Regions from separate parts of the Microbacterium sp. 16-032 genome, predicted to be linked through region 2. Evidence: predicted binding sites of a transcription regulator. Region 2 holds the regulator's gene; the other holds the start of a gene.
The links. The regulator HspR, encoded in region 2, represses chaperone genes until heat shock. The targets are predictions, from matches to a motif close to AAGTTGAGTCNNNNNGACTCAACTT.
Positions count from the first base shown of each region.

Region 1 (10,909 bases), on a different contig from region 2:
CAGCGGGCTGCTGTCGGGCAAATACACGCGCTCCACGACGTTCGATGAGAACGACCACCGCACGTACAACCGCAACGGCGAGGCCTTCGACAAGGGCGAGACGTTCTCGGGCGTCCCCTTCGACGAGGGAGTGGCCGCGGCCGACGAGCTCAAGGCGTCGCTGCCCGAGGGGGTGACGCTTCCGGCCGCCACGCTGGCGTGGATCGCGTCGCGCGAGGGGATCACCTCGGTGATCCCGGGTGCCCGCTCCACCGACCAGGCGGCCGCGAACGCTCGCGCGGCGGATCTGCTCGACGGCGGGTTCGATGTCGAGGCGTTCGACGCGCTCGTGCGCGACGTGTACGACCGACGACTGCGGGCGGAGATCCACCCCCAGTGGTGACCCGCTCATGACGAAAGCCGGGCCTGTCCTCACGGACGGGCCCGGCTTCTCTCATCGGTCGACGTCAGCTGACGTCGCCGCGCCAGGCGCCGGACTCGGCACCGCGCGACTCGATGTACTTCTTGAAGTTCTCGAGGTCCTTCTTCACGGAGTGGTCGTCGGCACCGAAGGCGGCACCGAGCTTCTCGAGAACGCCGGAGGGCGCCCAGTCGATCTGGACCGTGACGCGCGTCTCGTCGTCGGACAGGCGGTGGAAGGTGACGACGCCGGCGTGGTTCTCGTCGCCGCCCACGCTGTTCCAGGCGACGCGCTCGTCGGGGTGCTGCTCGGTGATCTCGGCGTCGAACTCGCGCTCGGCACCGGCGATCTTGACCTTCCAGTGCGTGAGGGTCTCGTTCTTCTGCGTGATCGACTCCACGAAGCTCATGAAGTGCGGGAACTCCTCGAACTGCGTCCACTGGTTGTACGCGACGCGGACGGGAACGTTGACGTCGATGGTTTCGATGACCTGTGCCATGGTGTCCTCTTTTCGTGTGGTTTCCGGGGCTGCCCCCAGTCTTCGTTCGTCGCCGGTCTCGAGGCCCGGGGGTTGAGGGATCGGCCCTCGTGGCCTATACGCGTGCGTGCCGTCTGCTCCCGCCGCGGCGTCAGGCGCGGCCGCGCAGGATCAGGTGCCAGTACACCCACGGCAGGATGCGCCGATCCGCAAGCCACGACAGTCGCCGCTCGCGGTAGAGCGAGCGCCAGAACGGCACCGTCGGCTGCAGTCGGCCCCTCCGGTCGAATTCTGCGAACACGACGGTGCCGCGCGAGACGGTGAAGGGGACGACGCTGTAACCGTTGTATTTCGCGGAGGGCGTACGCCCCGCCATCGCGGCTTTCATGTTCTTCACGAGCGCCTTCGCCTGCTGTCTGATCGCCCCTCCCGAGCGTCGGGTCGCGACGGTCGCTGCGTCGCCCACAGCCCAGATCTGCGGGTGGCGCACGTGCTGGAAGGTCTCGGGATCCACATCGACGAAGCCATGCGGATCGTCGGATGCCGCCAGCCCGCTGCCCGCGATCCACTCCGGCGCCCGCTGCGGGGGGACCGCGTGCAGGACGTCGTACGCCATCGTCTCCTCGGTGTCGCCCCGGCCGATGACGAGCGTGCGGGAGTCGGCATCCACCCGTCGAAGATCCTGGCTGTACCGCACCTCGATGCCGTACTCGTCGAGCTTGCGGCGAAGCTCGTCGTCGATCGCCGGGACCCCGAAGGGGACGGGGTCGGGGCAGACGAACACGACGCGGATGTCGTCGCGCACCCCGATTGCCCGCCACCAGTCGCACGCGAGGTACATGGGCTTCTGCGCGGCCGCTCCGCAGGAGGCGGGTTCGGGTGGCTGCGTGAAGACGACCGTCCCGGAGCGCAGGTCGCGCAGCACGGGGGAGGCCTTCGCGGCGAGCCGGTAGTCGTAGTTCGAGATTCCGGTGGGGGCGGCCATGGCCTCGGGGAGACCGGGGATCTGTTCCCAGGCCATGCGCATTCCCGCACAGACGACGAGCTGGTCGTAGTCGATCCGCCCGCCCGAGACGAGGTGCACGCGCCGGGCGTCGGCATCCACCGTGAAGGCCTCATCGCGCAGCCACCGCACCCCCGGAGGGATGACGTCGGCCTGCGGCCGCGCGGCTTCGGACGCGCGCGCGGCGCCTCCGGCGATGTGCGATTGGAGAGGGGCGAAGACGTGGGTCGTGCGCGGCTCGATCACGGTGATCTCGCCGAGGCGCGCGCGGTGCAGGCGCCCGGCGACGGACAGGCCGGCGTTTCCGCCGCCGATCACGACGATGCGCGGGGAGTCGGTCATGGGGGATCCTCTCGTCTCCCTCACGGTGGGGCCTCGAGCGGCTTACGGCCAGCGCCTTGACACCCGCGGTCCGCGGCCGACGTGTCAGGCGAAGGACTCCGGTGGGGCGGCGTCTTCGGCGGGCTCGGGCACGACGTAGAGCCCGGTGGGCGAGTTCGCCGTCGACATGAGGGCCTCGAGCCACGCGCGGTTCAGGGTCGGCGGGCGTCCTCCGTTGAACTTGAAGACCAGGTTCGAGCGCGGGTGGACCCACACCGAGGTGCGGCCGCCTCCCGTGCTGATGTCGTCCTTCCACACGAAGTAGAACGGTTCGCCCCGTCGCAGCTTGTTGCCGACGACGACCTGCAGGTGTGCGAGGAGACGGTCTTCGAATTCGTTGCGAACGCCGCTCTCGTAGATGAACTTGCCCAACGTGGTCCTCTCGCGGGCACCGTGCCCGCTCCGCTTTTCACTGTGCATTCGCTGTGTGCGATCGGGCACGGCCCGGCACGCCGCGCGCAACGACGAGACCGAAGGCGTTACGGCATCAGAACATGCGCGCGACCTGCGCGGGGTTCTGCCCGTAGTGCTCGCGGTGATAGCGCGCGAAGCGCGAGGCGCTCGAGAAGCCCCACCGCCGGGCCACCTCGGCGACCGATACCGGGACGCCCGCGCGCAACTCCTCGTGCGCGCCGACGACGCGGACCAGGCGCAGATACTCCATCGGCGTCGTGTCGAGCGCGCGGCGGAACGCGTGCTGGAGTCCGCGGGAGGAGATCCCGGATGCCACGGCGATGTCCTCGAGCGTGAGGGGTTCCTTCGCGTGCGCCTCGATGTGGGCGATCGCGCGGCGCACGGTGCGCGGGGCGGCCCTGCGCTGGTGCGAGCGTTGCAGGGCGTCGACGTAGGGGGTGTGGAACGTCGACAGGGTCGTCAGGAGCGCGTGACGCTGCAACTCGGCCGAGAGGATCGGGTCGTCGTGCGCGGCCTCGAGCGAGGCGGAGACGTGAGCGAAGCTGCGCTCCCACTGCGTCGCGGCGGCGCGGTCGCGTGCGGCCGGGTTGAGGCGCCGCAACACGAGGCGGTCGTCGCCCGAGACGATGCGAGCGAGGCGCTCGGCGTCGCTGCGATCGAACACCAGAGCGCGCACGCGGGCGGCTCCGCTCCAGTGCGCTTCCGCGCCTCCGTCGGCCGCCAGCCACGGGCGGCGCGGATCGAGCGAGCGCCCCTCGGCCTCGACGCGGATGTCGTCGCCGATCATCCGGCACGCCATGATCTGCTCGTCCATCCGGACGGAAGAGTGGACAGAGGCAGCCAGCTCGTAGGCCACGACCGAGAACCCGGGGAGTTCGACGGAGTTCCACGAGAACGACACCCGCTGCGGGTCCACGCGCTCCAGTCGTGCGCTCGGCACGAAGCGCTGCCAGACGCGCTCCACGTCGTCGATCCCGTGCGAGCGGACCGTCAGCCTGTCAGCCATGGTGTTCCTTCCGCCGCGGCGAGGGGCGGCATCCCGTCTCTTCCCCGTACGGAGGCGGGGACGTGCGTGTCAAGGGGCGGGGTCGCGGGCGGTGCGCCCCGTTTGATGAGGGGACCGCTGATCCCGGCGGTGACGTGCGTCCCACGAAAGGACCCCCCATGAGCGACGCTTCGATCGACCCGACCCCCGACGCGACGACCCCGGCCGCCGACGTGGGTATCGCGGGCGTGCAGCCCCTGCGCGACGGCGACACCTCGATCGAGCCCGACCCGACGCTCGACCCCGCGCAGGCGGAGTGGGACGCCACGACGGCCCTCGACGAGGGCGCCGACCCCGACGACATCAACCCGGCGACCGCGACGGGCGCCGACCCGGCGGAGATCCCCGCCGATGACAGCGACATCCCGCTCGAGGACATCCACCCCGAGTCCACCGGCACCGACTCCCAGGGCATGGACCCGGGCGTGGTCGAACTCGGCGAAGAAGGCCAGGGCGATCTCGCTCCCGAAGACCTCTGACCCACCTTCGAATGCCCCGGGCCCGTTCGCGACGCCCGGGGCTTCGCTGTGTCCCTCGCGCACGCGGCGACGGACGGGCAGGGCACTGCGGCACTCTCCGATCGCGCGGGCGCAAAGGCCAGACCCTTGACAAGCGACGTCGTCATCGCGCCCAGGCGCGCGAAAGGGGCGGCCCCGCAGGACCGCCCCTCGAGGTCGCGCCGTTACTGCTCGATCAGCTGAGGCGTGCTCTCGTGCGCCTCGATGACGCCGTCGCGCTCGTCGGTCGAGACGGCGATGCGGCGGGGCTTCGCCTTCTCGCTGACGGGGATCGTCACGCTCAGCACGCCGTTGCGGTACGACGCGCTGATGCCGTCGGTGTCGATGCCCTGGCCGAGGTTGAGCTGGCGGACGAACGACGCCGTCTCGCGCTCACGCGTGATCCACTTGACGCCCTCACCCGAGCCGAGGGTGCGCTCGGCGCGAATGGTGAGCAGCTGGCCGTCGACGTCGATGTCGACCGAGCCGGGGTCGACACCGGGCAGGTCTGCGGCCAGCACGTAGTGGTCGCCGTCGCGGTAGAGATCCATCGGCATCCGTCGCGGACCACCGCCGCGGCGGGCGTCGAGGAGCGTCGACGCGAGGCGGTCGAGGTCGCGGAAGGGGTCGTAGGTGGCCATGGTCGTTCTCCTTTTCGATCGGTCGGGACTCGGCATCCCGGATGTTCTGTGAAGTTGAGTCGATACGGCTCAACTGCATTCAGATTAGCACTCACCCCATGAGAGTGCCAAGACTCGGGCGCGCCATTGTGGCCCACGCCGCGGCGCCCCACAACCCCCGCGCGTGAAGGGCGGAAACAGACGTTTCGTAGCACTCACGCGCCACCGGTCACCCGGCCATCCCCCCGGCGCCGTGAGGAGAGACATGTACTTCCACCGGCAAGAACTGCAGCACTCCGCCACCCCCGACAAGCCCGACGCGGTCTACGCCCGCAAACTCCAGGAGGTGCTCGGCGGGCAGTACGGCGAGATCTCCGTCGCGATGCAGTACCAGTTCCAGGCCTGGAACATGCACATGCCCGGCAAGTACCGCGACCTGGTGTTCGGCATCGGCGCGGAGGAGATGGGCCACGTCGAGATGCTCGCGATCATGATCGCCCAGCTGCTTGAGAAGTCGCCGCTCGGCATCACCGAGGAGGCCGTGCAAGACGACCCGACCGTGGCGGCCGTGATCGGCGGCACTGACATCCAGCACGGGATCGTCGCGGGCGCCGGCGCGCGCCCCGTCGATTCCAACGGCAACCCGTGGCAGGGGAGCTTCATCACCGCGAGCGGCAATCTGCTCGCCGACTTCACCGCGAACGCGAACGCCGAGATGCAGGGCCGTGTGCAGGTCGCGCGGCTCTATCACCAGACCGACGACCACGGCGTGAAGGATCTGCTCGCGTTCCTGCTGGCGCGCGACACCATGCACCAGAACCAGTGGGCAGCGGCCGCCGCCGAGTTGCAGGCCGAGGGCTACGAGAAGCTCCCCGTGCCCAGCAACTTCCCTCTCGACAAGGAGGACCGCGACGTGGCGTACCAGTACATCAACTTCAGCGACGGTGCCCAGGCCGGCGACGGCACGTGGGCCTCGGGCCCGACGCCCGACGGCAAGGGCGAGTTCACCTACCTGCCCGAGCCCCCCGCGGGCGTGCCCATGCCCCCGCCCACCAAGCCCGACGTGCGGTTCTACGGGACGACCGAGCTGCCGAACACGGTCGAGAAGCTCGCCGGGCGCGCGCAGGACGCGCTGCACAAGGAATGAGCGGGACGGATGCCGCGACGCCGGGGCCCTCGACGGTCTCGGCGCCGCGGAGCGGGGCGAGCTTACCCGCGATGCGAGCGGCCAAGGTGCCCCGGGCGATCGTGGCGGGGCCGTACGGGCACCCGTTCCACCCGGTGGCGGTGACCATCCCTATCGGGGCCTGGTCGTCGAGCCTGGTGTTCGATCTGCTCGGCCTGGCCGCCGACGATCCGCGTGGATTCGCGCAGGGCTCGCGCTGGCTCATCGCCATCGGGCTCGGGGGAGCCGTGGGCGCCTCGGTGCTCGGGCTGCTCGACATGTCGCGCATCCCGAAGGGCACCCCCGCTCACCGCACCGCGCTCGCGCATCTCGTGCTGAACGTCACGGCGATGGTCCTGTTCTCGATCGGGCTGGTCGTGCGACTGCTCGACCTCGGGCGCGTGCCGGTGGTGGCGTTCCTGCTCAGCGCGATCGCCGCGGCGGGCCTGAGCGTCTCGGGCTGGCTCGGCGGCAAGCTCGCCTACCGCTGGGGCGTCCGCGTCGCCGACGAGAACACGCAGCGAGAGGGCTTCGAGACCGCAGCCTGAAGCTGTCCACGGGACTCCGGATGCCCCATGGCCTCCGGGGTCCTTCCCGGTCTGGTCAGCGCGGGCGGCGAAGCGGGATGCGCGACCAGCCCCCGCTCACCGCGCCGGGGTCGTGCTGCGGGGTGAGCACCGCTCCGGTGGTCGCTGCGGCGGGGCGACGGCGCAGCCCCAGGGCCTGCTGCAGCGCACGGATGAAGCGGTCGTACACGCGCGGAGCGAAGAACTGCAGGGGGCGGGTCACGAACTGCGCGGCTCCCACCCCGACCTCGTGTCGGGGTCCGCGCGCCACCCGCACGATGGCCCGGGCGACGCGGTCGGCCGACACCACCGGCGGGAGCGGGAAGGGCGTGCGCCCCGTCGAGTTGGCGGCGCGCTGGTAGATGGGCGTGTCGATGCTCGCCGGGAGCACGATCTTCACCCGGATGCCGCGATGCGCGAGCATCTCCTGCCGCAGCGACCGCGTGAACCCGAGCAGTCCGTGCTTGGCGGCGACGTAGGACGAGACGTACGGGCCCGCCACCTGCGAGTACAGGGAGCCGACGAAGACGATCGTGCCCCGGCCCGCCGCGCGGAAATGGGGGATGACGGCGCGGGCCGCGCGCATGTGCCCGGTGAGGTTCGTCTCGATGACGCGGTCGCGCACCTCGTCGGGGGTGTCCTCGACCGAGCCGTACGAGAAGACGGAGGCGGAGGCGACCCACACGTCGATCCGCCCGAACCGCATCAGAGCGAGGTCCACAGCGCGCCGGGGGCCATCGGCGCGGGCGAGGTCAATCGACGCCGTCTGCACCTCGGCGCCGCGGGCTCGGCACTCCGCCGCGGCCGACGCGAGCGCCTCATCGTCTCGGGCCACCAGCACGAGACGCGCCCCCGCTCGGGCGAAGCGCAGGGCGGTGGCGCGGCCGATCCCTCGGGATCCTCCGGTGATGACGACGACCTGGGGCATCGGGCTCCTCGAGGCTTGTGCGGAACGCTGCTGCCCCGGCTCTCGCGACGGTAGGCGGCGACGGGTCGGATGCCGCGGGGGTTGACGGACGGCGGCAGCCACCGGCGCGTGCACGACGGCGGGCCGCGCGGTCGACACGCCGTCCCCGGATGCCGGTCCGCGGCGCGTCGTGAAAGATCTCCGCCGCTATGCACGACGGAGGCCGGCGAACCGCCGCCGCGCGGTAGCGTCGGACGCGTGACGGATAGCGTGACCCCGAGGTCGCCCCTGCGGGCCCTGTGGGGCGCGACCCACCCCGGGCCCACGCTCGTCGTGACCGTCCTGTCGCTCGCCCTCGGCATCGCGGCGGGCGTCGAGCCGTGGCGCCTCGCGGTGCTGGTCGCCGCGGTCTTCGCCGGTCAGGTCTCGGTCGGTCTCTCGAACGACGCGATCGACGGTGCCCGCGACGCCGCGGTCGGACGCACCGACAAGCCCATCGCCGGGGGAGCGGTCACCCCGGAGCGCGCGCTCGCGGTGGCCGTGGCATCCGCGATCCTCGCCGTCGTGCTGTCGCTGCCGCTCGGACCAGGCCTCGTCGCTGCTCACGCCGTCGCTCTCGCCTCGGCCTGGGCCTATAACGCGGGGCTCAAGTCGACGCCCGTCTCGATTGCGCCCTTCGTGCTGAGCTTCGGACTCTTCCCCTCGTTCGCGACCCTGTCCCTTTCGCCGCCGATGCTCGCGGCGTGGTGGGCGTCGCTGGCGGGGGCGGCCCTCGGTGCCGCCGTCCACCTGACCAACGTCGTCCGCGATCTCGACGACGACCGCCGCACGGGGGTGTGGGGCCTGCCGCATCGACTGGGCGCGCGCCGTTCCGTGGTGCTCGCGGCGGTGGGGATCGCCGCCGGGGCGCTCGCCGTCTTCTTCGGGACGGATGCCACGGCCCTCGGCGTCGCCTTCTTCGTCGCCGTGCTCGCGCTCGCCGTCGGCGCCGCGGTGCTGGTGTTTGTGCGCCCTCCCGGGCGCGCGGTTTTCCAACTCACGATGCTCGCCGCCCTGGTGCTGGCCGCCCAGCTCGTGGCCGCCTGAGACTCGGCCGATCGACGTCGCGGATGAGGCCGGTTGATCGTCGGCCGCGTCCAACGGCGGGCGCCGACCCCGGCACGCCGCGGCAACGGCGTCTTCGGCGGCGTGCCGCGCACGGCATCCGCCGCTGTGCACGTCTTCCCCCGACCATGTCTTCCCCGCCCGGCGGCTCAGGTCCCGGGTGCCGCCCGGTCGAACCGCATCGCGTACGCCCGGGTGAACAGCGCCCCGCCCGGTCCACGCAGGCCCGCGCGCAGCGCCGCGGTACGCACTGCGTGCGCGACGGGGGCGGCGGCCCGACCGAGCAGGGTGTTGAGGAACGCCAGGCGCGCGGCGTGGCGGGCGGACGCGAGCCGGTCGCGCTCCCAACGGTCCAGGCCCGCCTCGTCGCCCGCGCGGACCCACGGGGCAAGCAGCGGCGCGAGGGTGAGCGCGTCGAGCAGTCCGAGGTTCATGCCCTGTCCGCCGATCGGGCTCACCTCGTGCGCGGCGTCGCCGACGACGATCACCCGGCCCCGACGCAGTGCGGGAGCCACCGCCCGCCGGACGCCGAAGGTCGAGGCGCCCGCGGTGTCGACCTCGAGCCCCGTGCGTCGAGCCACGGCGTCGTGGAGGAAGCCCGCGGCATCTGGAACCTCTTCCCGACCCGCCCAGGCGACGAGCCGTCGGCGCCCGCCGGGGAGGGGGAACGATTCGACCACGCCGTCGCGCTCGAGGTGCACGCGCGCGATCGGTCCGCCCGGCGCGGTGACGTCGGCCATGACGTAGCGGTCGGGGTAGTGGTGGGTGCGCACGGCCCCGTCGCGGTACACCAGCGAGCGTCCCGCCCATCCGGAGGCCACGACCACGACCTTCGCGCGCAGCTCGCCGCCGCCCGCGACCCCAACCCGCACGCCGTCGTCGTCCTGTCGCAGGGACTCCACGGTCACGCCGCGCCGCACCGGCGGGGCCAGGGCCGTCAGCACCTCGATCGTGTCGGACTGCGGCAGCGCCGCGACGTACGGATGCCGCGCCCGCAGGCGGTCGAAGCGGATCGCGGCGAGCAAGCGTCCGCCGGCCCGCGCCTCTCCGCGGGCGATCCGCTCCGCGCGGTCGAGGATCCCGTCCGTGGCGCCCGAGGCCTCGAGCAGGGCGAGGGCGGGGGAGTGGATGCCGATCGCCCGCGTTCCCGCGCCGACCTCGGTGCGGCGCTCGACGAGGGCGACGTCGACGCCGCGCGCACGCAGGTCGGCGGCCAACGCCAGTCCCACGGGGCCGGCGCCGACGACGAGGACCTCAGTCATTCCCGGCCTCCCCGCGGGCGATCGCGAGCACCCGGAACGGCGCCGGGGTCTCCACGCGCCAGGGCGAGCCGAGAGCCGCGGCGAGTTCGGGCGCGCGATAGCTGCGGCGGATCGAACGGAGGCCGTCGACGCGCAGGAACGTGCCCGCCGACAGCGGCGCGATGCCGACGGCGTACAGGGCGTACGCCAGACGCCCGCGGGCGATGTCGGCGTGCAGGACGGTGCCGGTCGACAGGGCGAGCGAGTCGCCGGTGAAACTCGCCAGCGCCGCCGCGTCGAGGTGGTGCAGCACGTGGTTCGAGATGACGAGATCGAAACGCTCCCCGGCGGCGAGCAGGGCCGTCGAGTCCTGCGCGACGAAGCGCACCCCGAGGCGGCCGCGGTCGCGAGCGGCTGAGATCGCGCGCGGATCGGGGTCGGCTCCGACGCACTTCACCGTGAAGCCGTCGCGCGCGGCCAAACCCGCCAGCCGCACGAGCACGTCCCCTCCACCGCACCCCAGGTCGAGGATGCGCGCGGGGCGACCGAGCGCGCGCAGCTCGGGGCGCACCCGCGTGCGGTAGACGTGCCCCCAGGCCGAGACCAGGCGGTTCACGAGGTCGAATCGGCGGTAGGTCGCCGCCAGCGCCCGGGGATCGCAGTCGGGGTCGTCCATCAGCTCGGTCAGCGCGACGTCGCGCTGAGACAACCCCGTCACGCCGCCGGGCGGCGCAGCGTCAGACGTGCCGCCTCCACCGTGAGCCCCGGGCCGAACGCGAGAGCCGCGACGCGGTCTCCGTCGCCACGCGCGGAGTCCGCGAGCAGGTCGCGCAGGATGAACAGCAGCGTCGCGCTCGACATGTTGCCGTGCTGACGCAGCACCTCCCGCGAAGGGGCCAGGGCCGTGGCATCCAGCGACAGGGCGTTCTCCACCCGGTCGAGGATGCTGCGCCCGCCGGGATGCACCGCCCACGCGTCGACCTCGTCGAGGTCGCCGATCACGTCGGCGGCGATCGCCGAGATCTCGCGGCCGATGATGCGCGGAACCTCGGGGGTCAGCGTCATCTCGAACCCCGAGTCGCCGACGG
Region 1 is NZ_JBFYGQ010000004.1:59,153-70,061, forward strand. Features, by position in the region: gene AB6V31_RS08955 (aldo/keto reductase) at 1-382, shown strand, start outside; gene AB6V31_RS08960 (SRPBCC family protein) at 447-899, opposite strand; gene AB6V31_RS08965 (NAD(P)/FAD-dependent oxidoreductase) at 1,030-2,223, opposite strand; gene AB6V31_RS08970 (hypothetical protein) at 2,308-2,634, opposite strand; gene AB6V31_RS08975 (helix-turn-helix transcriptional regulator) at 2,750-3,682, opposite strand; gene AB6V31_RS08980 (hypothetical protein) at 3,841-4,200, shown strand; gene AB6V31_RS08985 (Hsp20/alpha crystallin family protein) at 4,404-4,859, opposite strand; gene AB6V31_RS08990 (manganese catalase family protein) at 5,104-5,985, shown strand; gene AB6V31_RS08995 (DUF2231 domain-containing protein) at 6,057-6,551, shown strand; gene AB6V31_RS09000 (SDR family NAD(P)-dependent oxidoreductase) at 6,607-7,497, opposite strand; gene AB6V31_RS09005 (UbiA family prenyltransferase) at 7,735-8,562, shown strand; gene AB6V31_RS09010 (FAD-dependent oxidoreductase) at 8,730-9,842, opposite strand; gene AB6V31_RS09015 (methyltransferase domain-containing protein) at 9,835-10,530, opposite strand; gene AB6V31_RS09020 (type III polyketide synthase) at 10,536-10,909, opposite strand, start outside.
Region 1: the regulator HspR is predicted to act here: its motif matches at 4,911-4,935, upstream of AB6V31_RS08985 (Hsp20/alpha crystallin family protein).

Region 2 (10,909 bases):
CCACCTGGAGCTTCGATGTCGACGGCAAGAAGTGGACGCCGCAGGAGATCTCGGCCCGCATCCTGCAGAAGCTCAAGCGCGACGCCGAGGAGTACCTCGGTGACAGCGTGACCGATGCGGTCATCACCGTCCCCGCGTACTTCAACGACGCCGAGCGTCAGGCCACCAAGGAGGCCGGTGAGATCGCGGGCCTCAACGTGCTGCGCATCATCAACGAGCCCACCGCCGCGGCCCTCGCGTACGGCCTCGACAAGGGCAAGGAAGACGAGCTCATCCTCGTCTTCGACCTCGGTGGCGGAACGTTCGACGTCTCGCTGCTCGAGGTGGGCAAGGACGACGACTTCTCCACCATCCAGGTGCGCGCCACCTCGGGTGACAACCGCCTCGGTGGAGACGACTGGGACCAGCGCGTCGTCGACTACCTCATCAAGCAGTTCAAGGACACGACCGGTGTCGACGTCTCGGGCGACAAGATCGCCCTCCAGCGTCTGAAGGAAGCGGCCGAGCAGGCCAAGAAGGAGCTGTCGAGCTCGACCTCGACCAGCATCAACCTGCCCTACCTGTCGCTCACCGACTCGGGCCCCGTCTCGCTCAGCGAGACCCTCACGCGCGCCAAGTTCGAGGACCTCACCAAGGACCTCCTCGACCGCACCCGCAAGCCCTTCTCCGACGTCATCCGCGAGGCTGGCGTCAAGGTCGACGACATCGCCCACGTGGTGCTCGTCGGCGGCTCGACCCGCATGCCCGCGGTCGCCGAGCTGGTCAAGAAGGAGACCGGTAAGGACGCCAACAAGGGCGTGAACCCCGACGAGGTCGTGGCCGTGGGCGCAGCCCTCCAGGCCGGTGTCCTCAAGGGCGAGCGCAAGGACGTGCTGCTCATCGACGTCACCCCCCTGAGCCTCGGCATCGAGACCAAGGGCGGCATCATGACCAAGCTCATCGAGCGCAACACGGCCATCCCGACCAAGCGCAGCGAGACCTTCACCACCGCCGACGACAACCAGCCGTCGGTCGCGATCCAGGTCTTCCAGGGCGAGCGCGAGTTCACCCGCGACAACAAGCCGCTCGGTACCTTCGAGCTCACCGGCATCGCGCCGGCTCCCCGCGGCATCCCGCAGGTGGAGGTCACCTTCGACATCGACGCGAACGGCATCGTGCACGTCTCGGCGAAGGACAAGGGCACCGGCAAGGAGCAGTCGATGACCATCACGGGCGGCTCCTCGCTGCCCAAGGAGGACATCGAGCGCATGGTGCGCGAGGCCGAAGAGAACGCGGCCGACGACAAGAAGCGCCGCGAGTCCGCCGAGACCCGCAACCAGGCCGAGACCCTGTCGTACTCGATCGAGAAGCTCATCAAGGAGAACGACGACAAGCTCCCCGCCGAGGTCAAGACCGAGGTGCAGGGCGATGTCGACGCTCTCAAGACGGCTCTCGCCGGTGACGACGACGACGCGGTCAAGACCGCGTTCGACAAGCTGAACGCCAGCCAGGGCAAGCTCGGCGAGGCCATCTACGCCTCGTCGCAGGCCGCGGGCGAGCAGGCCGACCCCAACGTGGGCCAGCCCGGCAACGGCGAGACGCCGAACCCCGAGGAAGACGTCATCGACGCCGAGGTCGTCGACGACGAGAACCCCGACGAGAACAAGAAGTAAGCAGAGAACATGGCACACAAGGACGACGAACAGCCCACGGGCTCGGGCGCCGGTCCTGACGAGACGGGGCCGGAGGAGAACACCTCCGGCCCCGCGCCGTCGGGCGACCAGCCTCAGACCGAAGGGACGGATGCCGATGGCCTGACCATCGACGACATCCTCGGCGCCGAGCAGACGCCCGAGGCCGCCGCAGAGGGGGCATCCTCCGACAAGGAGGCCTCGCTGCTGATCGACCTCAAGCGCCTGCAGGCCGAGTACGCCAACTACCGTCGGCGCACCGAGGAGCAGCGCGAGCGCGAGATCGAGCGCGCCAAGGGCGAGGCCGTGAAGGGCCTGCTGCCCGTCATGGACGACCTCGACCGCGCCGCCAAGCACGGTGACCTCGTCGAGGGCAGCCCGCTCTCGGCGATCGGCGACAAGGTGCGCGCCGTGGCCGAGCGCCTCGGTGTGGTGTCGTACGGCGCCGTGGGCGACGTGTTCGACCCGCAGCAGCACGAGGCGATCTTCCAGGCCCCCACCCCCGGCGTGACCGAGACCACGATCCTCGAGGTCGTCGAGGTCGGCTACCGCCTCGGTTCGGTCGAACTGCGACCGGCCAAGGTCGTCGTCGCCGTGCCGGCCGAATAGGAGGACCCATGGCGAGTCAGGACTGGTTCGACAAGGACTTCTACAAAGTCCTCGGTGTCGACAAGAGCGTCAGCGCTGCCGATCTGAAGAAGACGTACCGCAAGCTCGCGCGCCAGTACCACCCCGACTCGAACCCGGGAGACGCGAAGGCCGAAGCGAAGTTCAAGGAGATCAGCGAGGCCTACTCGGTGCTCAACGACCCCGAGCAGCGCGAGGAGTACGACCAGATCCGGGCCATGGGCTCGGGGGCGCGCTTCTCGGCTCCCGGGGCCGGAGCGGGCGGTGGCTTCGACGACGTCTTCAGCCGGTTCGGTCAGGGGCGGCAGGCGCCGTCGGGCGGCTTCGACGACTTCTTCACGATGTTCGATCAGCAGGGCGGCGGCTTCGGCTCCGGCCGGTTCGGTCAGACGACGGGAGGGTTCCGCGGCTTCGGCGGCCCGCAGAAGGGCGCTGACGTCTCGGCCCGCACGACGCTCGACTTCGTCACCGCGGCCAAGGGTGAGACCATCACCCTCGCGGGCGAGGACAACGTGCCGTTCAAGGTGAAGATCCCCGCCGGCGTGTCCGACGGGCAGAAGATCCGGCTGCGCGGGCGTGGACGCAAGTCCCCCGACGGTGGCGAGAGCGGCGACATCGTCGTGACCGTCGCCGTGCGCCCCCACCCGGTCTTCACGCGCGACGGACTCAACCTGCGCATCACCGTGCCGGTCACCTTCACCGAGGCCGCTCTCGGTGCGACGATCGAGGTTCCGACGCTCGGCGGCGACCCCGTGCGCTTGCGCGTGGCCCCCGGCACCCCCTCGGGACGCGTGTTGCGCGTCAAGGGTCGCGGGATCTCGACCACCAAGGGCACCGGCGACCTGCTCGCCGAGGTCCAGGTCGCGGTGCCCACGCATCTCGACGATGCCGCGCGCGAGGCCCTCGAGCGGTTCCACGAACTGGAGCCGAAAGAGAATCCCCGCGCCGACCTCATGGCCAAGGCGCGATAGACACACGCGCGTCGCCGAGGTTCTCGGCATCCGATACGACAGGATGCCGAGAACCCGGCACCCGCATCCGGCACGACGAAAGAGGTGAAGACGTGTCCGAAAGAGAGATCGACGAAGACGCCCCGATCTTCGCCATCGCCGCAGCCGCCGAGCTGTCGAACATGCACCCGCAGACCCTGCGGCAGTACGACCGGCTCGGCCTCGTCGTGCCCGCGCGGACCCAGGGCGGTTCGCGGCGGTACTCGAGCCGTCACGTCCAGCAGTTGCGCGAGGTCGCGCGCCTGTCGGGCGAGGGGATGAGCCTGCCGGCCATCGCGCGCCTCCTCGCGCTCGAGGAGCGCGTCCACGAGCTCGCGCGTCGCGTGAACGACCTCGAGCGTCAGCTCACGATCGAGCGGCAGTCGCGCCCCGGTGCCCGCGTCTTCGCGGCCGGGGCCACCGGTTCGGTCGTCACGCTGCGCCACGGAGCGCGCGTGCGCCGAGCCACCGACATCGTGCTGTGGCGTCCGCGCGACATGCACGGCGACTGACGCCGCCCCGCGCTGCGCGAGGTCTGTGCGCCGTGCGAGGTTCCTGGGCGTGGCGAAACGGGCCGGGATGCCGCGGGCGCGCCGGGTTTCGACGGGCTCAGCCGCCCCTCCCGGCTCAGGCCGGGTCGATCCGCAACACGGTCGGCGCCTCGCCGACCTGCAGGTCGTCGACCACTCGGATCGTGCGCGCCACGGCATCCACCTCGTCGATCACCGTGCCGAAACGCTGGCGGTCCGAGCACACCGCCGTGACGGTCACGAAGTGCGAGCCGGTGTCCCACGTGTACGTGGCGAACGGAGGAGTGGTGGGATCGTTCGGCAGCGGCATCGCGAGCTTCTCGCCGACGCCGAGGTGCGGATTGCGGAACGACTCGGTGTCGTCGTACTCCATCGGCATCATCGCCCGCGCCGTGCGCAGCTGCGGTGTGGCCTCCTGCAGCTGCGCCATGACGACGAGCAGTTCGGGGTCGCTCTTCCAGACCCACACGAGCACGCGCCCGCCCGCGCGGCGCATGAGCAGGGGCGCCGCCTGGCTGAGGATCCACGCGAAGGCTCCACCGCCCGGGCGGGGAGCAGCGCCCGCGGCCTGATTGGCCTGGCTCAGCAGCATGCCGATCGCCGCCTTGCGGTGGCGTCGGCCGCGGAATCCGAGGGAGCCGGTCACGGGCACCCAGAGGTCGGCGGGAGCGTCGGCCTGCAGTCGAGACATGGGCTCAGCCTACGATCCGGCTCCTGAGAGGGGGATGCCGATGAGCCGCGTTCGCGACGAGAGAACGCTCCCACACGGGGAGGGGTCGCCGATGTCGGAGGTCAGTGCCAGGCTGGACTCCGCGGTCATCGCGACCGCGTCGATCTCTCGGAGGGCCTCGTGCTCGGCAAACTCCTCATCCGCTATCTCTCGCGCTATCGCTGGCTGCTGGTCGCCATCCTCGTCTTCCAGGCCGCGTCCGCGGTCGCGACGCTGTACCTGCCGCGACTGAACGCCGACATCATCAACCTCGGCGTCGCCCGTGGCGACACCGGGTTCATCTGGTCGCGCGGCGGGCTCATGCTCGTCATCTCGCTCGGCCAGATCGTGGCCTCGGTCATCGCCACCTACTTCGCCGCCCGGGCCGCGATGGCCGCGGGCCGCGACATCCGCCTCGACGTGTTCGAGCGCGTGAGCGGCTTCTCCGAGCGCGAGCTGTCGCAGTTCGGCGCGGGGTCGCTGATCACCCGCAACACCAACGACGTGCAGCAGGTGCAGATGCTCGCGATGATGGGCGCCACCATGCTGGTCAGCGCCCCTCTGCTGGCCATCGGCGGCATCGTCATGGCGCTGCAGCAAGACGTCGGGCTCAGCTGGCTCATCGCGGTGGCCGTGCCCGTCCTGGTGATCGTGGCCGGGCTTATCATCGCGCGGATGGTCCCGCTGTTCCGCAGCTACCAGACCAAGCTCGACGGCGTGAACCGCGTCATGCGCGAGCAGCTCACCGGCGTGCGCGTCGTGCGCGCCTTCGTCCGCGAGCGCATCGAAGAAGAGCGCTTCCGCGAGGCGAACACCGACATCCTCGTCGTCGGCCGCAAGGTCGGTTCGCTCTTCGTGCTGCTGTTCCCCCTCGCGATGCTCGTCCTGAACGTCACGGTGGTGGGCGTCATCTGGTTCGGTGGCATCCAGGTCGACGCCGGAGGGGTCGAGATCGGCACCCTGTTCGCCTTCATCCAGTACGTGGCGCAGATCCTGGGCGGCGTCCTCATGGCCAGCTTCATGACGGTGATGATCCCGCGCGCCGCCGTCTCGGCCGAGCGCATCGGCGAGGTCCTCGACAGCCGGTCGACGCTCGAACGCCCGGCGAACCCGGTCGAGCGCCTGCCCGAGCCCGGCGCGGTGCAGTTCGACGACGTCTCGTTCGCCTACCCGGGCGCCGAGTCGCCCGTCGTCTCCGGGATCAGCTTCGCCGCACGTCCCGGTGAGACCGTCGCGATCGTGGGGTCGACGGGAGCGGGCAAGACGACGCTCGTCTCGCTGCTGCCGCGGCTCTTCGACGTGACCTCGGGAGCCGTGCGCGTCGGCGGGGTCGACGTTCGCGAGGCCGACCTCGACGTGCTGTGGAAGAGCATCGGTCTCGTACCGCAGCGGCCGTTCCTGTTCAGCGGCACGGTGGCGTCCAACCTGCGGTTCGGCCGCGAAGAGGCCACCGACGATGAGCTGTGGCATGCCCTCGAGATCGCGCAGGGTCGCGACTTCGTCGAAGCGATGGACGGAAAGCTCGAGGGGCGCATCGCCCAGGGCGGAACGAACGTCTCGGGCGGCCAGCGCCAACGCCTCGCCATCGCGCGGGCGATCGTCCATCGGCCGGCCGTGCTGGTCTTCGACGACTCGTTCTCGGCGCTCGACCTGAGTACCGACGCCCGATTGCGACAAGCTCTGTGGCGCGAGCTCCCCGAGGTGACCAAGATCGTCGTGGCCCAGCGCGTGTCGACCATCACTGGCGCCGACCGCATCGTGGTGCTCGAAGACGGCCGAATGGCGGGTCTGGGTACGCACGATGAGCTCCTGGCCACCAGCGCCACCTATCGCGAGATCGTCGAGTCGCAGCTGGGGGTCGAGGCATGAGCACCGTGGACGCCCTCACCGAAGAAGAACGCGCAGAGCTCGAGCTCGCCGAGCAGGCGCGGGTGAACTCCGGCAGCTGGGACAGCGTCGCGCCCGGCAAGGCGTCGAACTTCGGCCCGAGCTTCCGTCGCCTGCTCGGCCTGCTCCGGCCATACGCTGCCGCTTTCGTGTTCGTGTCGATCCTCGGCGCCATCGGCGTCGTCCTCGCCGTGCTCGCCCCGCGCGTGCTCGGAGACGCGACGAACATCATCTTCGAGGGCGTCGTGTCGAAGGGACTCGCGCAGCAGTTCCCCGCCGGCACCTCGCAGACCGAGGTGGTCGACGCCCTGCGGGCCGCCGGGCAGAACGACATCGCCAACATCGTCGGAGCGATGAGCAACTTCTCCGTCGGTGCCGGGGTCGACTTCGACGCCCTGCGCGTCGTCATCGTGACGGTGCTCGCGATCTACGTCGGCTCGTCGCTGCTGTCGTGGATCCAGGGGTACGTCATCAACGTCATCATGGTTCGCACGATGTGGCGCCTGCGCGAAGACGTCGAGGCCAAGATCAACCGCCTGCCGCTGTCGTACTTCGACCGCGTGCAGCGTGGAGAGCTGATCTCGCGCGTCACCAACGACATCGACAACATCACGCAGACGATGCAGCAGTCCCTCTCGAGTGCGCTGACGTCGGTGCTCACCGTGGTGGGCGTGCTCATCATGATGTTCACCATCTCGTGGCAGCTTGCTCTCGTGGCCCTCGTCTCGCTGCCGCTCATGGCGGTGATCTTCGGCGTCATCGGTCCGAAGTCGCAGAAGGCCTTCGGCGAGCAGTGGAAGAAGGTCGGCCGCCTCAACGCCCGCGTCGAGGAGTCGTTCTCGGGCCACGCGCTGGTCAAGGTCTACGGCCGCGAGAAGGACGCCCGCGAGAAGTTCGAGGCCGAGAACGAAGAGCTGTACCAGGCCAGCTTCACGGCGCAGTTCCTCTCCGGCATGATCATGCCGGGCATGATGTTCGTCGGAAACCTCACCTACGTCGGCATCGCCGTTCTCGGCGGTCTCATGGTGGCCGGCGGGCAGATCCGCCTCGGCGACGTGCAGGCCTTCATCCAGTACTCGCAGCAGTTCACCCAGCCGCTGTCGCAGCTGGGTGGCATGGCCGCGGTCGTGCAGTCGGGCACCGCCTCGGCCGAGCGCGTGTTCGCCCTCCTCGACGCCGACGAGCAGGAGCCGGACTCGGCCGATGCCCCGGCGCACGTCGACGGCCGGGGAGTGATCGAGTTCGAGAACGTGCGGTTCTCGTATACGCCCGATCGCCCCCTGATCACCGACCTGTCGTTCCGCGTCGAACCCGGTCAGACGGTCGCCATCGTGGGTCCGACCGGTGCGGGCAAGACCACGCTGGTCAACCTGATCATGCGGTTCTACGAACTCGACGGCGGGCGCATCCTGCTCGACGGGCAGGACATCGCCGAACTCCGTCGTGACGACGTGCGCTCCCGCACCGGCATGGTCCTGCAGGACCCGTGGCTGTTCGCCGGATCCATCCGCGACAACATCCGCTACGGGCGCGAGAGCGCCACCGACGAAGAGATCGTCGAGGCCGCCGTCGCCACGCGCGTCGACCAGTTCGTGCACTCCCTCCCCGAGGGGTACGACACCGTGCTCGACGAAGACGCCGCCAACGTCTCGGCGGGAGAGAAGCAGCTCATCACGATCGCGCGGGCGTTCGTCGCCCGCCCCTCGGTGCTGATCCTCGACGAAGCCACGTCGTCGGTCGACACGCGCACCGAGCTGCTGCTCCAGCAGGCCATGGCGGCGTTGCGCGAGGGGCGCACCTCGTTCGTGATCGCGCACCGCCTCTCGACCATCCGCGACGCCGACCTCATCCTCGTGATGGAGCACGGCGACATCGTCGAGAAGGGCTCGCACGACGAGCTCATCGCAACCGAGGGCGCGTACTACCGCCTCTACCGCTCGCAGTTCGAGCAGGCGACCGCCGACCTCGACGCCACCGGGGCCGAGGCGTCGTCGGCCGACGACCCGCAGCGCACCCCGACCACCGACGACGCCGTGGTGGTGTCGGCGCTGGCGGCCGCGGCATCCGAGGTCCCCGCTGCGGCCGGCACCGACGGGCCGCCGCGCCCCGCGCAGGGCGTGCCCGCGCCCGACGCGCGCCTCGACGGACAGCCGTAACGCCGCCCGCCCGCCCCGCCGCGAAGCCCGCTCGGTCTCCCGCCGAGCGGGCTTCGTCGTGTCGGGGTCCACGGGGGCGCCGGCCCGGGCTCCGCACGGGCCGGCAGTGCGACACCTGTGGAGCGCCCCAGAGCCCCGAAACCCGCTCGGGTACAGTGGACGGGCGCATGCACCTGCCTCTGCGAACCGACCGCCGCATAGATAGGCCTCACCCCTCGTGACCACTCCTGCGACGCCCGCCGATCCGTCCGAGCCCGCCGCGTCGACCGACCCTTCGGCTGCTCTCGAAGCGGTGCCGGCCCCCGATCGCCCCCTGCGGATCCTCATCGGCGCCGACACCTTCCTCCCCCACGTGAACGGCGCCGCGCGTTTCGCCGAGCGCCTCGCCGCCGGCCTCGTCGCTCGCGGCCACGACGTGCACGTCGCCGCCCCGAGCGTGGGCCACGGCAACGCCGGCACGGCGACCGAGGTCATCGAAGATCAGCCGATGACCATGCACCGGCTCCCGGCGTACCGCTTCCTCCCGCACGACTGGCTCACCTTCGTGCTGCCGTGGCGTTCGAAGCACTACGCCCGGATTCTGCTCGACGAGACCAAGCCCGACGTCGTGCACATCCAGTCGCACATCGTCATCGGCCGAGGCCTCGCCCGCGAGGCGCGCAAGCGCGGCATCCCCGTCATCGCGACCAACCACGTGATGGCCGAGAACATCCTCGACTTCACCACGCTCCCCGACTTCCTCGACCGCATCTTCGTCAAGCTCGCCTGGGCCGACGCCGAGCGCACGTTCAAGATGACGCGCGCGGTCACGACGCCCACGCGCAAGGCCGCGGACTTCCTCGAGTCGACGATCGACATCTCGGGGGTCATCCCGATCTCGTGCGGCATCGACCGGTCGAACTACCGCCCCGACCTCACCCCGCGCGACGCCAACCGCATCCTGTTCGTGGGGCGTCTCACGACCGAGAAGCACATCGACGTCGCCCTGAAGGCCCTCTCGCAGCTCGACCCCGCCCTCGACGTCACGTTCGACGTCGTCGGCGGTGGCGACCAGCGCGCCAAGCTCGAGACCCTCGCGCAGCAGCTCGGTGTCGCCTCGCGCGTGACGTTCCACGGCCATGCGTCGGAAGAAGACCTGCGCACGCTCTACTCGCGGGCCAGCGTCTTCGCCATCGCCTCGATCGCGGAGCTGCAGTCGATCGCGACGATGGAGGCCATGGCATCCGGTCTGCCGATCGTGGCGGCGAACGCGGTGGCGCTCCCGCACCTCGTCCACGAGGGCGAGAACGGCTACCTCTTCGAGCCGGGCAACGCCGACGAGCTCGCCGCGCGCCTGACCGATGTGCTCACGGCCGCGCCCGAGGAGCGCACGCGCATGCAGCAGGCGTCGCTCGACGCGGTCGCCGTGCACGACATCAACCGGACGCTCGACACCTTCGAGGCGCTGTACCGCGGTCGGCCGCTGCCGGAGTAACCCGTGCACGTCGTGATGTTCGCCGACCAGCACCTCGAGTCGCTCGGCGGCGCGCAGGTGTCGATGCGCTTGCAGAAACGCTTCCTCGAGCGCGCGGGACACGTGGTCACGGTCGTCGCGCCGCGCCCGCACCGCGAGAGCGCCGGCGACGCGGCCTACCTCGACCTTCCGTCGATCGCGATCACCCCCGACCGCGAGTACGCCCTCACCTGGCCGGGCGTCCGGACGGATCGATTCCTCGATGCCGAGATGGGTGCGCGACTTCGCGTCGACGTCGTGCACGTGCAGGCGGACTTCTGGGGGGCGTTCATCGGCCACCGGTACGCCGCGCGCCACGGACTGCCCGTCGTGCACACGATGCACAACCGCGTCGACGTGGGGATCGAGGGTACTGCGCCCTTCCCGCGGCTCGTACTGCGGGCGCTCAACGCCTGGGCGCGGCGGGTGCTGCCGGGGACCGCCGCCGCCCGCACCGGAGTTCGCGGGGGATCAGTCGACTCGAGCACGTCGCCCCGGGCTGACCGCGAAAGCGCGGGTCCATCGCGCGGACTGGCTGACGGATGGGCGTTCCTGCGACAGCTGGCCCGACTCTCGCGGGCGGTCACGGCGCCCTCGAGCCACTTCGCCCGCCGCCTCGAGGCGCACGGCGTCGCCGAGGCCGTCGACGTGATCTGGAACGGCATCGACGACGACGTGCTCGACGCCGCCCTGAGCGCCGAGGCGTCGGAACGCCGACCGGGCCGACCGCGTTTCATCTGGCTCGGGCGCATGAGTCCCGAGAAGCGTCTGCTGCCGTTCCTCGAAGCGGTCATCGCCTCGGGCATCGAGGCCGAGGTCGAGATCGTCGGCGGCGGGTCGCAGCTTCGT
Region 2 is NZ_JBFYGQ010000001.1:331,889-342,797, reverse strand. Features, by position in the region: gene dnaK (molecular chaperone DnaK) at 1-1,652, shown strand, start outside; gene AB6V31_RS01465 (nucleotide exchange factor GrpE) at 1,662-2,279, shown strand; gene AB6V31_RS01460 (DnaJ C-terminal domain-containing protein) at 2,288-3,268, shown strand; gene AB6V31_RS01455 (heat shock protein transcriptional repressor HspR) at 3,361-3,798, shown strand; gene AB6V31_RS01450 (hypothetical protein) at 3,914-4,507, opposite strand; gene AB6V31_RS01445 (ABC transporter ATP-binding protein) at 4,667-6,394, shown strand; gene AB6V31_RS01440 (ABC transporter ATP-binding protein) at 6,391-8,568, shown strand; gene AB6V31_RS01435 (glycosyltransferase) at 8,861-10,042, shown strand; gene AB6V31_RS01430 (glycosyltransferase) at 10,046-10,909, shown strand, end outside.